Regions from separate parts of the Janthinobacterium sp. CG_23.4 genome, predicted to be linked through region 1. Evidence: predicted binding sites of a transcription regulator. Region 1 holds the regulator's gene; each other region holds the start of a gene.

Region 1 (3,993 bases):
GGAAGAAGTCTGCCGTGAAATCACGGCCGATTATCTGGTGTACCAGGATATCGGCGCGCTCAAGCAGGCCATTGCCGACGTCAATCCGGCGCTCACGAACTTCGAGGCTTCGTGCTTCGATGGCGTGTATGTGACGGGCGATGTGTCGCAGGAATACCTGGACCGCCTGGAATACGCGCGCCATCATCCGAAAGCAGCAGCGCCTGAAGATACGCCCCGTCCCCAGCTGAACTTGAACCTGGCAACGACAGAAGCGTAATCGCCGCCTTGCCATTAGGGTCAGACCCGTCGGGTCTGACCCTAATGCCGTTAAGTTAGTGTTAGTGATGCTATTTTTAGCCCAAGAACAAGGACTGGGGTCGGACCCTGAGGGTCCGACCCCAGCTCTTTGCCTCTGGGTTTAGCGAATTTACTGGCGCTCATAAATCAGGCCAAAACTCTTAACTGAACGGCATTAGGGTCTGACCCCAGCTTTTGTTTAGGGTTAATAGTTTCCAGCATCCACCATGACCACCAAAAAAAACTACGGCTTTACCACCACCATCTTGCATAGCGACCGCCGCAAGGGCATCGAGCATGGCTCGCTGCACAAGCCGATACACACCTCCGTGGCGTTTGGCTACGGCGACGCGCGCCAGCTCGCTGCCGTATTCCAGGGCAAGGAACCGGGCTTCCGCTACGGTCGCCAGGGCAACCCGACGGTTTCTGCGCTGGAAGAGAAGGTCAACAAGATGGAAGACGGCGTGGCGACCCTGTGCTTCGCCACCGGCATGGGCGCCATCGGCGCCGTGGTGCAGTCTTTGCTGCGCGCAGGCGACCATGTCGTCTCATCGGCTTTCTTGTTTGGTAACAGCAACAGCCTGTGGCAAACGGCGACGGGGCAGGGCATTGCCGTGTCCTTCGTCGACGCCACCGATGTGGCCAACGTGGTGGCCGCCATCACGCCGGCGACGCGCATCGTGTTTGTGGAAACCATCGCCAATCCGCGCACGCAGATTGCCGACCTGGCGAAAATCGGCGCCCTGTGCAAGGAGCGTGGCATTTTGTACATCGTCGACAACACCATGACGACGCCCTACCTGTTCCGCCCGAAAGCGGTGGGTGCCGGTCTGGTGGTCAATGCGCTCACGAAATCCATTGGCGGCCACGGCAATGCGCTGGGCGGTAGCTTGACGGACACGGGCGTGTTCGACTGGACGCAGTATCCGAACATCTTCGAGAACTATAAAAAGGCGGCGCCGGTGCAGTGGGGCATTGCGCAAATCCGCGCCAAGGCCTTGCGCGACTTCGGCGCATCGCTGGGACCGGAAGCGGCGCACCATCTTGCCGTCGGCGCGGAAACCATGGCCTTGCGCATGGAGCGCACCTGCTCGAACGCCCGCGCGCTGGCCGGCATGTTGCAAGCCGATCCGCGCGTGGCGGCAGTGCATTACCCAGGCTTGCCGTCGCATCCGCAGCACGCGCTGGCGACGCAGCTATTCCGCAGCTATGGTTCCCTGTTTAGTTTTGAATTGAAGGACGGGATCGATTGTTTCGATTTCCTCAATCGTTTGAATCTGGCCATTCCAGCGAGCAACCTGGGCGACACGCGCACCCTGGTCATTCCCGTCGCCCATACGATCTTTTACGAGATGGGGGCCGAGCGTCGCGCCAGCATGGGCATTGCCGAGTCGCTGATCCGCGTGTCGGTGGGCATCGAGGACGAGGCCGATTTGCTCGAGGATTTCCGTAGCGCGTTGGAGCAATGATGCCCAACCAAACCTGCTGCGGGTCGGTATAGGCGGCTTGTGATGCTCACCGGCTCGGCGCCCCGTACTGAGTACGGTTCTGCTTCTTGGCCACCTCCCCCTTCCGCTCGCCACGGTTTTGTCGGACATTGAAACTTGCGTGTCCGGCATGAGAGGGGCCGCAAGCTAAAAACTGGGGTCAGACCCGGCGGGTCTGACCCCGGCATGCACTTTTACATGCGGTGGCTTAATGCCAGCTGCGCATCAAGCCTACCGCCAAACCTTCCAGCGCAAACTCATCTTCCGGCGATACAGTGATGACCTTGAAGTCGGGATTTTCCGGCAGCAGTTCGATGACGGAGCCCGTCTTCTTGTAGCGTTTGACGGTGACTTCATCGCCGATGCGGGCGACGACGATCTGGCCGTTCTTGGCGCTATCGACTTTTTTCACTGCCAGCAGATCGCCATCCATGATGCCGGCGTCGCGCATGGACCAGCCGCGCACCTTCAGCAGAAAGTCGGGCTTGGCTGAAAACAGGGCCGGGTCGACGTTGTAGCTCGCTTCCAGGTTTTCCTGCGCCAGGATGGGCGAGCCGGCCGCCACGCGGCCGATCAGGGGCAGCGACATCAGTAGCGCTGCCTGCACTTTCGAGGACAGCGCCTCGGCGACAGCACTCGCCGCTGCACCGATCAGGCGGATGCCGCGCGAGGTGCCTGGCGAAATCTCGATCGCGCCCTTGCGGGCCAGGGCTTGCAAATGCTCTTCGGCCGCATTGGCCGATTTGAAACCCAATTCATTGGCGATTTCGGCACGGGTAGGAGGGAAGCCCGTATTTTCAATCGCATCCTTGATCAGGTTCAGGATTTGTTCTTGTCGTGCAGTCAGCTTGATCATGAGCGGTGGGTGCATACTAAAATGCTGTCTATATGAACAGTCTGTATTTTTGTACAGTATCGTCCACTATGCAAGGGGATTTCCCTTATTTGCGCCAATTTCGTGTGAAATACTGGAATGCACGGTAAAAAGCCGCTGGCTGGCCGCGTGAATGGGCCGCTTGTTGAAGCAATCATTGAAACGTTTGCAAAAGGCGGTTATAATCTCCGGCTGACCTTCCCACACCCGTCTTGACGCCGGGGTGGGCGATTATCAATCCGACCTGAAGGAGTTTGCATGCGTCATTATGAAATAGTCTTTATCGTCCATCCGGACCAAAGCGAGCAAGTGCCCGCGATGATCGAACGCTACAAAGCCAGCGTAACCACCCGCGGCGGTTCGGTTCACCGCGTGGAAGATTGGGGCCGCCGTCAAATGGCTTACTCGATCCAAAAGCTGCCTAAAGCACACTACATCTGCCTGAACATCGAATGCGACAACGAGACCCTGGTCGAGTTGGAAACAGCATTCAAATTCAATGATGCCGTGTTGCGTCACCTGACCGTTAAAATGAAGAAAGCTGAAACAGCTCCTTCGCCGATGATGAAATCGGTACAACGCGAAGACGCGGCCAAAAGCCACCGCACCGAAGCACCAGCAGCCGCTCCAGCCGCAGCAGCCTAATTGTTGACCAGGATCGTGCGCTGAACCAGCTACAAGTCACTGCCATCATTGCCGAGCGCGAAATATTGCGCTATACCCCGGCAGGGTTGCCGATTGTGAATGCAGTATTGCAACACTCTTCGCAGCAGATGGAAGCAGGAATTGCCCGTTTGACCGAGTTTGATATTGCCGCGCTAGCCGCTGGTGAAATCTCAGGCCGGTTCAGTCAGGCAAGCTTGGGCGGGGTGTATCAGTTCACGGGTTTCCTGGCCAGAAAAAGCCGCAACAGCAAGAGTTTGGTGTTTCACATCATTGATTTTAGTGCAGTCACCCCGACTAGCGCATTTTAGATACAGGAGCCTGACATGGCATTCGGTAAAAAGTTCGACAAAAATAAGCTCAAGCTTAAAGAAAAACGCAAACAGCAAAATCCGTTGTTCAAACGCAAGAAGTTCTGCCGCTTCACCGCAGCTCACGTTGAGCAAGTCGACTACAAAGACGTCGACACGCTGAAAGACTTCGTCCAAGAAAACGGCAAGATCATGCCAGCACGCCTGACCGGTACCAAAGCGCACTACCAGCGCCAAGTTGACACCGCAATCAAGCGCGCTCGCTTCCTCGCGCTGCTGCCATACACCGATCTGCACCACGCTTAATCGGTCAGATATTCCTGGAGAAGAACTATGCAAATCATTCTGTTAGAAAAAGTTGTTAACGTCGGTAACCTCG
Region 2 (3,993 bases), 660 kb from region 1:
TGGTGGCCGCGGGCGTGATCACCAGTGGCCAGGTGGCGGGTGCGTCTGCAGGCGCCCGCGCGCGGCGCGGCCCACCAGCACGCTGCCGTCAGCGTCGATGCTGACGCACGATGGCGTCAGGTGTTCGCCCAGCGCATTCGGGATGATGCTAGCCTTGCCGTCGCGCCAGATGGCGACCAGGCCGTTGGTGGTGCCCAGGTCGATACCGATGATCATCAGATATCGGCCTCCGCCTCATTGCCGTGTTCCTCGATCCAGGCACGGCGCCCAGCCGCTTCGCCTTTGCCCATCAACATATTGAAGCGGGCGGCGCAAGCCATATGATCGATTTCGCCCAGCGTCACGGGCAGCAAACGGCGCGTGTCCGGGTTCATCGTCGTTTCCCACAGCTGTTCTGCGTTCATTTCGCCCAGGCCCTTGAAGCGCGAGATCGACCAGGCGCCCTGCTTTACGCCTTCCTTGCGCAGCTTGTCCTCGATGGCGACCAGTTCGCCGTCGTCGAGCGCATAGATTTTCTGCATTGGCTTCTTGCCGCGCGCCGGTGCATCGACCCGGTACAGGGGCGGGCGGGCGATGCAGATATGGCCTTTGTTGATCAGGGCCGGGAAGTGCTTGAAGAACAGGGTCAGCAGCAGTACCTGGATGTGCGAGCCATCCACGTCCGCATCCGAGAGGATGCAGATCTTGCCATAGCGCAGGCCGGACAGGTCGGGCGAGCTGCCCACGCTATGCGGATCGACGCCGATGGCGACTGCAATATCGTGGATCTCGTTATTGGCAAACAGGCGGTCGCGGTCTGTCTCCCACGAGTTCAAGACCTTGCCGCGCAGCGGCAGGATGGCCTGGAATTCCTTGTCGCGCCCCATCTTGGCCGAGCCGCCCGCCGAATCACCCTCGACGAGGAACAGTTCATTGCGCGTGATGTCCGACGATTCGCAGTCGGTCAGCTTGCCGGGAAGGACGGCGACGCCCGAGGATTTTTTCTTTTCTACCTTTTGCAGCGAACGCTGGCGCGACTGCGCCTGCTTGATCACGAGATCGGCCAGCTTCTTGCCGTAATCGACGTGCTGGTTCAGCCACAGTTCCAGCGGCGGCTTGGTGAAGGTCGAGACCAGGCGTACGGCGTCGCGCGAATTCAGGCGTTCCTTGATCTGGCCCTGGAATTGCGGGTCCAGCACCTTGGCCGACAGCACGAAGGAAGCGCGCGCAAACACGTCTTCCGGCAGCAGCTTCACGCCTTTTGGCAGCAGCGAGTGCATTTCGACGAAGTTTTTCACGGCGCCGAACAGGCCGTCGCGCAAGCCCGATTCGTGCGTGCCGCCATTCGAGGTGGGAATCAGGTTGACATACGATTCGCGCACGATGGCGCCTTCTTCTGTCCACGCCACGACCCAGGCCGCGCCTTCGCCTTCGGCAAAGCCTTCCGAATCCGGGCCTGCGTACTGCGCGCCTTCAAACAGGGGAATCAGGGTTTCGCCATTCGATACCTGCGCCAGCGATTCGGTCAGGTAGCCGCGCAAGCCTTCCGCGTAAAGCCAGGTTTGCGTATCGCCCGTCTTGGCGTTGGTGAGCGTGACGGTCACGCCGGGCAGCAGCACGGCTTTCGAACGCAGCAGGCGCTGCAGCTCGGTTTGCGAGATATTGGGGGAATCAAAATATTTCGCGTCGGGCCAGGCGGTGACGCGCGTGCCCGACTTCTTGCCGTCGCGCGGGGCGGGGCGGGAACTCAGGGGTTCGATCACGTCGCCATTCGCAAACACCATGTGATGCAGGCCGTTGCCGTCGCTTTCCTTGCGCCAGACGGTGATTTCCAGGCGCGTCGACAGCGCATTGGTAACGGACACGCCGACGCCGTGCAAGCCGCCCGAGAACGCATAGGCGCCGCCCGAACCCTTGTCGAACTTGCCGCCCGCGTGCAGCCGTGTAAACACGATTTCCACCGTCGGCACGCCTTCTTCCGGGTGGATGCCGACGGGAATGCCGCGGCCATTGTCTTCAACGGTGATGCTGCCATCCGTGTTTTGCGTCACGGCGATATGTGTGCAATGACCGCCCAGCGCCTCGTCGGAGGCATTGTCGATCACTTCCTGAATGATGTGCAGCGGATTCTCAGTGCGGGTGTACATCCCCGGGCGCTGCTTGACGGGTTCCAGTCCTTTCAGGACACGGATGGATGATTCGCTGTAGTCGGATGCTGATTTTTTAGTGGCCATACGTGTTCAAGCTAAGTAAAGACAGTGGTTGGAACGCCAGGCCAGTGCACTGCGGGGCGCAATGACAGCGGCGATGATAACTGTATGAATATACAGTATATCCCGTCCAGCGTCACTGGCACAGGGCAGTGCGGCAGGCATGGCGTCCTTGTGCGGACGCTCGCGCATTCTATCTTGTCCAGCGAGCAATAGCGCTACTCCAGGGCAACAAGAGTGCGCCGTACGCGTGGTTTGACGCCCATTGTGGAGGATTTTATGCGGCAAAGCCGTCGTTTTTACATCTTGTTTACAAGCACCTCTCCAGTCTTTACAAATTTTTTAGACCCTTTTGGCTAATCTGCACAGCATCAAAACAAACCTGAATGAGGGTGGGAATGGATATCGTGTATCTCGGCTTGATTGCCGTTTTTTTCGTCGTAGCGGCCGGCTTTGCCGTCGCCTGCGAAAAATTAGGGAGCGTCAAATGAACGCGTTTTATGTGCTGGGCGCCGTGGTCTCGGCTGGCCTGTTGGTGTACCTGCTGGTGGCGCTGCTGAAGGCGGAGGAACTGTGATGACGACGCAATCGATATTGCTGCTGGTGGCCTTCCTGGCCGTATTGCTGGCCGCCGGCTATCCGCTCGGCTTGTACATGGCCAGGGTGGCCGGCGATGGCCCCGTGCGCGGCCTGGGCTGGTTGCAAAAGCTGGAAAACCTGCTGTACCGCTGGTCCGGCCTGCCCGCCGACAAGGGCATGGGCTGGAAAAGCTATGCCATCGCCCTGATCGTCTTCAACACCGTGGGCGCCGTCTTCGTCTACGGCCTGCAGCGCCTGCAGGGCTTCTTGCCCCTCAATCCACAGGGCCTGGGCGCCGTCAGCCCCGATTCCTCGTTCAATACCACCGTCAGCTTCGTCGCCAATACCAACTGGCAGGGCTACGGCGGCGAACAGACCATGAGCTACCTGACCCAGATGCTGGGCATGGCATGCCAGAACTTCTTTTCGGCAGCGACCGGCATCGCCGTGATCTTCGCGCTGGTGCGCGGCTTTGCCTCGCGCTCGGGTAAATCGATCGGCAATTTCTGGGTCGACCTGGTGCGCTCCACGCTGTACATCCTGCTGCCGCTGTCGCTGGCCCTGTCTGTCGTCTTCATGGGCGAAGGCATGATCCAGAATTTTTCCGCCTACAAGGAAGTGACCCTGCTCGACCAAGTGGCGTATGAAACGCCGAAAATGACTGCCGATGGCCAGCCGGTGCTGGACGCTGCCGGCAAACCCGTCATGGAAGCCCAAGTAGCGAGCATGCAGACGATCGCCATGGGCCCCGTCGCGTCGCAGGAATCGATCAAGTTGCTGGGCACGAATGGCGGTGGCTTCTTCAACGCCAATTCCTCGCATCCGTACGAGAATCCCACCGTGCTGTCGAATTTCCTGCAGATGCTGGCCATTTTCATCATTCCCGCCGGTCTGTGCTTTACATTCGGCAGCATGGTGGGTGACCTGCGGCAGGGCTGGGCCGTGCTGGCCGCGATGACCTTGATCTTCGTCGTCATGACGGCTGGCGTGATGAGCGCCGAGCAGCAAGCCAATCCCGCCTTGCAAGCGCTGGGCGTGGACCAGCAAGTGAGCAGCCTGCAATCGGGCGGCAATATGGAAGGCAAGGAAACGCGCTTCGGCATCAGCTCCTCGACCCTGTTCGCTGCGGTGACGACAGCGGCATCCTGCGGCGCCGTCAATTCCATGCACGACTCTTACATGCCGCTGGGCGGCATGGTGCCACTGCTGCTGATGCAATTTGGCG
Region 3 (3,993 bases), 120 kb from region 1:
GTGCGCGCATCACCTTGACGGTGTGGGAAAAGAGCGATGCCTTGCAAGTGTATCTGCACAAGGGTTTTCGCAGCGTGGGCACGTTCGACTATGCCTACAGCCTGTTTTATGACCGTCTGCACTTCCTCGTCTACGACGGTAGCTGAGGCAGATAACTGAGGAGGAAAACTAAGGGGACGGCCGGCAGCCGCCCCAGTGCATGCTTACAGGACCAGGAAGGCCAGCGCCGCCACAGCCGTCGGCAGCAGGGCGCCGGCCAGCAGGCCGAGGGCGCCGATCGACTCATCCTTGAAGCCGCGGCGCAGCAGCGCCACGCCGGCCGGATTCGGCGCGTTGGCGATGACGGTCAAGCCGCCACCGGCCACGGCGCCGGCCACCAACATGTATTTCGCTTCGTCCGTCATGCCGACGATCAGCGAACCGAGATAAGTCAGCGCTGCATTGTCGGTAATGGCAGTCAAGCCCAGGGCGCCGAAGAACAGGGCCAGCGGCTTCAGGCTTGAGACGATGGGCTGCAGCCACCATTGCTGCATGCCGCCCAGCACCACCAGGCCGCCGAGGAAAAAGCCGACCAGCAAGCCTTCCTTCAGGATCAGCGGACTTTGATAACGCTCATACGCTTGCACGAAGCCGAGAAAGAACAGGAACAGGCCGAAGAACAGCACCGGATGGTGCGCCAGGGCCACCACGCCAGCCAGTACGGCCAGGTGCACCAGGCTGACCGTCAGCGGCACTTTTGGCGCTTCCGCCTCACCGGCTTTCGGCTTGATATCGGACGTGTTGCTGTGCAAATACTTGCGCAGCAAGATGCTCACGCCGGTGGCATTGACCAGCACGGCGATGGCCGCTTTCCAGCCGAAATGGCTGGCCATGAAGGCGCTGTCCCAGTTCCACGTAGTCGCTACCATCAGCACCGGCGGCGCCGCGTACGAGGTCAGGGTGCCGCCGATGGAGACGTTGACGAACAGCACGCCCAGCGCGCCGTATTTCAGCCATTCGGGGATGCCCGGGCGAAAGATTTGCGGCGCCAGCATCAGCGCGGCCAGAGTCATGGCGGCCGGTTCCGTGATCACCGAACCGGTCAGGGGCACGAGTGCCAGTCCCAGCCAGGCGAGGGCCAGTTCCGTGCGCAGCGGCATGCCGCGCGCCACCGCTTTGAGCAGGCGCTGCACGGCGTCGAGCACGGGGCGCGAGGCGGCTACTACCATGACGACAAAGACGAACAGCGGTTCCGTGTACTGGCGCGATTCGGCGTACGCGATGGCCGCCTCACCGCCCGAGATAAAGGCCATGAGGATGATCAAAATGAAGGCCCAGAAGCCGAACACGACTTCCACTTCACCCAGCAAGTGCAGCATGCCTGCATGGCGTGGGTGGCGTTGCGCCAGGGTTTCAAACGACTTGGCGGCGAAGGTGTGGATGAGCGCAAGGCCGAAGACGATGGCGCTGATGATTTGGATGGTGGTCAAATGCGTTTCCTTATGAACGGAGGAAGCCGACTGGTACTTTGCCAGGCGGAAAGGAGAGTGCTTATGGTACAGCAATCGATGCCAGAAACGGGTTTTTTTGGCCCTGGCGGAGCGGCCCTGGCGACGGCCGTACGCAGATAATACGCAGATAATACGCAGATAATGAGCAGATGATAATCAGACAATAAGCAGATAAGCCTTGCCAAAAACGGGCCTGAATAGTACTGTATATGCATACAGTACTTATGTTCATTTTCATCTTTAAATTCAACTATGCAACATTCCCAATTGATGGCCTCGCCGGAAGCTTTGCACCCGTCCTTGTGGCGCGCATCGCAGCTGGGGCAGGGCGCCACGCGCTGCCTGGAGACGGGTTTTGCCGCCTTGTCCGCGCAACTGCCCGGCGGCGGCTGGCCCAGCGGCAGCCTCATCGATTTGCTGGTGCAGCAGCCGGGCAGCGGCGAATTGCGCCTGCTGGCGCCAGCGCTGGCGCAACTGCCGGGCTTGCCCATCGTGCTGCTGCAGCCGCCCCATCCGCCACAGGCGCTGGCCCTGGCCGCGCAGGGATTGGCGTCGTCGCAACTGCTGTGGCTAAAGAGCGCCAGCAGCAAGGATGCCTTGTGGGCGGCGGAAAATATCTTGCGCAGCGGCAGTTGCGGCGCCTTGCTGTTCTGGCAGTCGCATGTGCGCGCCGACAGCTTGCGCCGCTTGCACCTGGCCGCGCAAGGCGGCAATACCCTGTTTTGCATGCTGCGTCCCTTGCACGGCGCGCAAGATGCGTCGCCCGCGCCGCTGCGCCTGTCCGTGCGCCCGGCCGCCGGTGGCATCGAAATCGGCTTCATCAAGCGCCGGGGACCGCAGCGCGATACGCTCTTGTTCCTGCCCCTGCAACCTCCTTCTTTACTGCTGCGTCATGCGACTCTGGATCGGCCTGTGCCTGCCCCGGCTCCCGCTCGAAGTGTTTTGCCCGCGCTGGTCGGCTGACCATCTGGGCGTGGTGCTGGAGCACGAGCAAGTGATGGCCCTGTCACCGCTGGCGCGGGCGGCCGGTATCGGGCCGGGCATGCGCCGCGCGGGCGCGCTGATGCTGGCGCCGCAGGCGCGCCTGCATGAACGCTCGCCCGAGCTGGAGGCGCAAGCCTTGCAAGCGGTGGCGCTGGCGCTGCTGCAATACTCGCCGCTGGTGGCGCAGGGCGAAGAAGCCACCTTGCTGGTCGACGCGGGCGCCAGCCTGCGCCTGTTCGGTGGCGTGCGCGCCCTGTGCCGGCAAATCGCGGCCAGCTTGCGCACGCTCGGCTACACGGCACAGTTGTCGTGCGCCCCCACGGCGCGCGGTGCCTGGCTGCTGGCGCGCGCCGGTACGCGCCGGGGCCGGACCCTCAGCATGGCCAGTCTCGTGCGCCGCCTCGACCGCCTGCCGTGCGCCTTGCTGCCGCCCGCGCGCCCCTACCTGGACTGGCTCGAAGGCATCGGCTGCCGTACCCTGGGGCAGCTGCGCCACTTGCCGCGTCCCGGCTTGCAGCGCCGCTGCGGCGCGGCCTTGCTGGACATGCTTGATGACGCACATGGCCACAGCACCGAACTGTACCTGTGGATAGCTGCGCCGCCCACGTTCCGCGCCAGCCTGGAATTGTTCGACCGCGTGGAGCACGCCGACGCGCTGTTGTTCGGCGCGCGCCGCCTGCTGCAGCAGATGACGGGCTGGCTGTGCGCGCGCCAATTTGCCGTCGAGCGCATACAACTGCTGCTGGCGCACGAGCGCGGCAGGGTGGCGCGTGCGCCCACCGTCATCGACCTGGCCTTGGGTGTCGCCGTCTGGCGCGATGAGCATCTGGTGCGCCTGCTCAAGGAACGCCTGGCGCAGCTGGTGCTCGACGCGCCCGTGATCGGTTTGACCCTGGAAGCGCTGCAGGTGCAGCCCATGGCGCCGCCCAGCGAAAGCCTGTTTCCCGAACCGGGCGGCACGCCGCAGGAGCGCCAGCGCCTGATGGAATTGCTGGTCGCGCGCCTGGGCGCCGAGAATGTCTTGCAAGCCGCGCCGCGCGCCGATTACCGTCCCGAGGCGGCCAACCAGTGGCTGCCGCTGCCGGCCAAGCCCGGCGCTAAAAACGCGGCGCCGGACTTGCCGCCCGGTCTGCCCGGCATGCCCCGTCCCGGCTGGCTGCTGGCCCAGCCCATCGCCCTCTTGATGCGCGAACATCGTCCCTTCTACGGTTCTCCCCTGAAAATGGTATCCGTCGCCGAGCGTATCGAGGCGGGCTGGTGGGGCCAGTCGCAGGCGCGCGATTATTTCATCGCCGAAGGCCTCGACCATGCCCACTATTGGGTCTACCGCGAACGCACCGCCGGCAGCGGTGTAGACGCCACGCCGCGCTGGTTTTTGCATGGCTTGTTTGGCTGAGTGGCGGTCAGAGCGTTTCAAGCGGCGCGCAACGCACATCGCCATGCTTGGCTATACTTGCTTGCCTGCGCCGCCTTAACCACTTCAATAAGGATTTTCATGTCCCAACTATCCGACTTTCCC
Region 4 (3,993 bases), 1.8 Mb from region 1:
CCGGCACCTTGGCGGCCAGGAAAAACAGCTTGTCGAGGCCGTGCGCGGCCGTGGCTTTCAACATGGGGAACAGGCTGCCCACCGTCTTGCCGATACCCGTCGGCGCTTGCGCCAGCAAGCCGCAACCACGGCTGCTGGCCTTGTACATGGCCTCTGCCAGCTGGCGCTGGCCCGGACGGAAGTCGGCGTGCGGAAAGACCATGCTGGCGAGCTGCGCATCGCGGCTGGCCCGGTGCGCCATTTCCTGCTCGGCCCAGTCCAGGAAGAGGGTGCAATGCTGCTCGAAGAAAATGCGCAGCGCCTCGGCCGTGCATTCCTCGTGCATGACGCTTTCCTTCTGGCTGACGATGTTGAAATACACGAGCGCCACGCGCAGCATGGGCAGTTTCAGTTGCTTGCACAGCAAATGGCCGTAGATGCGCGCCTGCGCCCAGTGCAGCTGGCGGTGGTTGGCGGGCATGGCGTCGAGCTCGCCCCGGTAGGTCTTGATCTCTTCCAGCTGGCGCCGCGCCGGGTCGTAGCCATCGGCGCGCCCGCGCACATGCAGGGGGCCGAAGTCGCCGCAAAGGCTGATTTCCCGCTGGTAATCGTCGTCGCGCCGGCTAGTCACGGTGGCGTGGCCGGCCATGCCTTCCTGCGCCGTGGGGGCGGGCGTGAAACGCAAGTCCAGGTCGCCCACCTTGGCGGTGAATTCACACAGGGCGCGCACGGCGATCGTGTAGCTCATGGCGCGCCCTCCCATTGCAGGTAGCACACGCTGACGGGCATGGCGTGTTCGGCGCAGTACGCTATCCAGCGCAGCTGGTTGTCTTGCAGGCGGTCACCCGGACCCTTGACTTCGATCATGCGGTAGCGCTGCTCGGCCGGCCAGAACTGGATTAAATCGGGCAAGCCGCTGCGGTTGTTTTTAATATCGAGCAAGATGCGCTCAAACGCCTTCTTCAGGTGGGCCGCCGGGATGCAGGCCAGCGCCAGGTCCAGCAAGTCCTTGTCCAGCGCTTGCCAGCTGACGAAGGGCGAAACGATGCCGTGCTTGCTGGCCAAGGTGGCGCGGATGGCGGCGTGGTAACGGCCGTCGTCCAGTTGCGCCAGGCAGGCGGCAAAGTCCCGGCTGCGGCGCGCATGGAAATCGGCGCTGTGCAAGTCGGCCGGGCCCCGGTGAAACGGGTGGAAAAAGGCGCCCGGTATGGCCTTGAAGATGGCCGGCCAGCACAGCAGGCCGAACAGCGAGTTGATCAGGGTGTTTTCCACGTAGTACACGGGCGCGTCGTCCTGCATCAGGTGCTGCTGCACCACGCCTTCGACGTAGCTCGCTGCGCCTGGATGCGGCAGCCGCAGATCGATGCGGTCCACGGCGGCGGCAACGTTGGCTGCCTGTTTTGCGTGGCCCAGCTTGCGCCGCAAGCGTGGCGCCATGCGTAGCAGCAATTGCTGTTCTCCTTCGCTTTCCGGCGCGGCCAGGGCCAGCGTCAGGCGTTCGTAGGCCGCTTGCGCCTGCTCATCTTTTTCCAGCACGCGGATGGCGCGGCCGCGCGCGCCCGGATAGCGGCAATCGGCGTAGGCGCGGTAGGCGGCTGGCCAGTCCTGGCATTTTTCCAGATGCTGGGCGATCTGGAAGCGCAGCTTGTCGCGCCGGCTGGCTAGCCAGGTATTGTCCGGCGATAATGGCAGCGCCGCCAGTTGCTGCAGCACTTCTTCTGCCGGCACGTCGTCGTTGTAGCGTTCGCGGCACTGGTACAGCACTTCATAGTGCTCGATATCCTGGCGCGTGCGAAAACCGCGCGACTGCGGCGAGAATTCCACTTTTTCATATTGGTACACCCCGAGGTCGGACAGCACGAATTGCGACCAGTCCTGGCGATAGTTGCCAAAATAGATCAGGCGCAGGCGGTCGCACAGCGGTTGCAGACCGATGCGGTACAGTACGTCGCCCGAGGCCGGATACCAGGCGGAAAACGGCTTAGCTTCAGCATGTTGTTCGCGCAAGGCGTCGAGTTGCTCGGCCTTGCGCGCCGTCTTCAGGGGGGCTGCAAGGCTGAAGGCTTCGGCGACTTCTGCTTTCAGCAGCAAGTCGAATACCGCATCGAGCGCAATGACAGGGTCGGCCTCCACCCATGCCAAGGCGAGCAAGGGCAGGGCGGCCGCGCGCGTGTCGCCGATTTCCGGGTAATTGAGTTTGCTGGCGCGAAATAGACAGCCTTTGCGCATGACCAGGCGCACGAACAGGGCGCGCGAGGGCTGCGGCAGTGCGCCGAATGCGGCGATGAACTGTATTTCTTCAGTGCTCAGCAGATCGGCGTAACGCGCGCCGATCCAGTGTAAGACTTCCTGGAAATTATCCAGATAGTACAAGGGATTTTCCAGGACTCTCAGCATGGGGGCGATAGGGTAACAGGGCAACAGGGCAATAGGGCGGTGGTGCAACAGGGCAAGTTGCAAGCGGATGATTTTTACTGTGTTTATATACAGTTTAAACCTTCCGCCGCCGCTTGCCCAGCGATTTCATGTCCAGCCACCTGTACGGCAGGCAAAACAGCGCTTGAGCTTGTGATTGCTCGGGCAATGATAGCCGAGGCGATGGCATGCAAGGCAGCAAAGCAATGACGGGTATAATTAATAAACATTTAAGTTTACTTATATGGCGTGGCCACGTAGGCTTGCCAGAGACAATCCGCCGAGGCCGCATGAAAAACATCATTCTCATTTGCGCCGCCTGTATGCTGGCGCTGCTATCGACCATCGGCGCCTCCCTGCCATACCCGATCTTGCCGCCCTTGTTCGCCGCCGAGGCGCCGAATGCCTTCAATCATTTCCTGGGTTTGCCGTCGAAACTGCTGTTCGGCTTGGCGCTGACCATCAATCCGCTGGGCCTGCTGATCGGCTCGGCCGTGCTGGGGCCGCTGTCGGACCGCTATGGTCGCCGTCCCTTGCTGATGCGCACGGCCGTGGGCGCCGCCATTGGCCACGCCATCACGGCATGGGCACTGGTGATCCAGTCCTATCCGCTGTTCCTGGTGGCCCGTTTCATCACGGGTTTGCTGGAAGGAAACGGCGCCGTGGCGCGCGCCATGCTGGCCGACCAGTTGACGGGGCCGCTGCGCTTGCGCGCCATGTCCTGGCTCAATGGCGCGTTTTACCTTGGTTGGCTGGTGGGCCCGATCCTGGCGGGTGCGACCCTGCATTGGGGCGTCACGGTGCCATTCTGGATCGCCGCCACCGCCCTGATGCTCGTCGCCGTGCTGGTGGCCGCCGGTTTGCCGCGCGAAACGCCTTCGCTATTGACGACCTCGTGGTGGCAGGTGGCGCGCGACCGTCATGTGCTCAATTTGCTGCGCCATGCCGAGTTGCGCACCTTGTTCATCGTGCAACTTGCGCTGACCTGCGGCGTGGCCAGTTTTTACGAGTTTTATCCGCTGTGGCTAGTCGAGACGGCCAGTTACCATGCGCAGGAGATTGCCTGGGTGAATGTAGGCCTGTGCGGCACGATGACGATCACCTCGCTGCTGGCGGGCGGTCCCAGCCGCCATGCGCCGCTGCTGCGCGCCAGCTGGTATGCGAGTGGCGTGGCGCTGGCCATCGGCGTGCTGGCGCTGGGTGATATATGGGTGGGCCTCGCCGCCATCGTGCTATTCGGCATTCCCAATGCGCTGTACAACACGGTCATCCAGGGCTGGTGCGCCGAACGCTTCAGCGTGCACGGGCAGGGCGCCGTGATGGGCTTGCTGTCCACCACCTTTTGCATTGCCAATATCGTCGTGGCCCTGAGCGGCTCGGTGCTGACGCTGATCGACACGCGGCTGATCCTCGCCGCAGGCGCCATGTCCGCCGCCTGGGCTGCCTGGCGCATGGCGGCCTGGCGCCGCCAGCTCGATGGCGCCGCCGACGCCAAGGCGGTCGCATGAGCGCCAGTACGTCCGGGCAGAGCTTGTCGCTGTTGAAGCTGCGCGGGCCGCAGACGGCGCAGCAACTGGCGCTCTTGCTCGGCATCACCTC

What was found. The regulator LexA, encoded in region 1, represses DNA repair genes until DNA is damaged. The targets are predictions, from matches to a motif close to ACTGTATNNNNATACAGT.
Region 2: the regulator LexA is predicted to act here: its motif matches at 2,293-2,310, upstream of H4V96_RS18630 (DNA topoisomerase IV subunit B).
Region 3: the regulator LexA is predicted to act here: its motif matches at 1,693-1,710, upstream of imuA (translesion DNA synthesis-associated protein ImuA).
Region 4: the regulator LexA is predicted to act here: its motif matches at 2,453-2,470, upstream of H4V96_RS07505 (VRR-NUC domain-containing protein).

The regions. Positions count from the first base shown of each region.
Region 1 is NZ_JARXUX010000001.1:3,487,933-3,491,925, reverse strand. It holds gene purF (amidophosphoribosyltransferase) at 1-259, shown strand, start outside; gene H4V96_RS15645 (cystathionine gamma-synthase family protein) at 507-1,748, shown strand; gene lexA (transcriptional repressor LexA) at 1,975-2,622, opposite strand; gene rpsF (30S ribosomal protein S6) at 2,899-3,285, shown strand; gene priB (primosomal replication protein N) at 3,306-3,614, shown strand; gene rpsR (30S ribosomal protein S18) at 3,630-3,920, shown strand; gene rplI (50S ribosomal protein L9) at 3,948-3,993, shown strand, end outside.
Region 2 is NZ_JARXUX010000001.1:4,143,145-4,147,137, reverse strand. It holds gene H4V96_RS18640 (hypothetical protein) at 1-22, opposite strand, end outside; partial or broken gene H4V96_RS18635 (Hsp70 family protein) at 37-216, opposite strand; gene H4V96_RS18630 (DNA topoisomerase IV subunit B) at 216-2,213, opposite strand; gene kdpF (K(+)-transporting ATPase subunit F) at 2,677-2,766, shown strand; gene kdpA (potassium-transporting ATPase subunit KdpA) at 2,766-3,993, shown strand, end outside.
Region 3 is NZ_JARXUX010000001.1:3,609,553-3,613,545, reverse strand. It holds gene H4V96_RS16175 (GNAT family N-acetyltransferase) at 1-146, shown strand, start outside; gene H4V96_RS16170 (putative Na+/H+ antiporter) at 204-1,469, opposite strand; gene imuA (translesion DNA synthesis-associated protein ImuA) at 1,743-2,453, shown strand; gene H4V96_RS16160 (DNA polymerase Y family protein) at 2,383-3,870, shown strand; gene H4V96_RS16155 (glutathione binding-like protein) at 3,970-3,993, shown strand, end outside.
Region 4 is NZ_JARXUX010000001.1:1,670,671-1,674,663, forward strand. It holds gene H4V96_RS07500 (ATP-dependent DNA helicase) at 1-727, opposite strand, end outside; gene H4V96_RS07505 (VRR-NUC domain-containing protein) at 724-2,376, opposite strand; gene H4V96_RS07510 (MFS transporter) at 2,685-3,902, shown strand; gene H4V96_RS07515 (metalloregulator ArsR/SmtB family transcription factor) at 3,899-3,993, shown strand, end outside.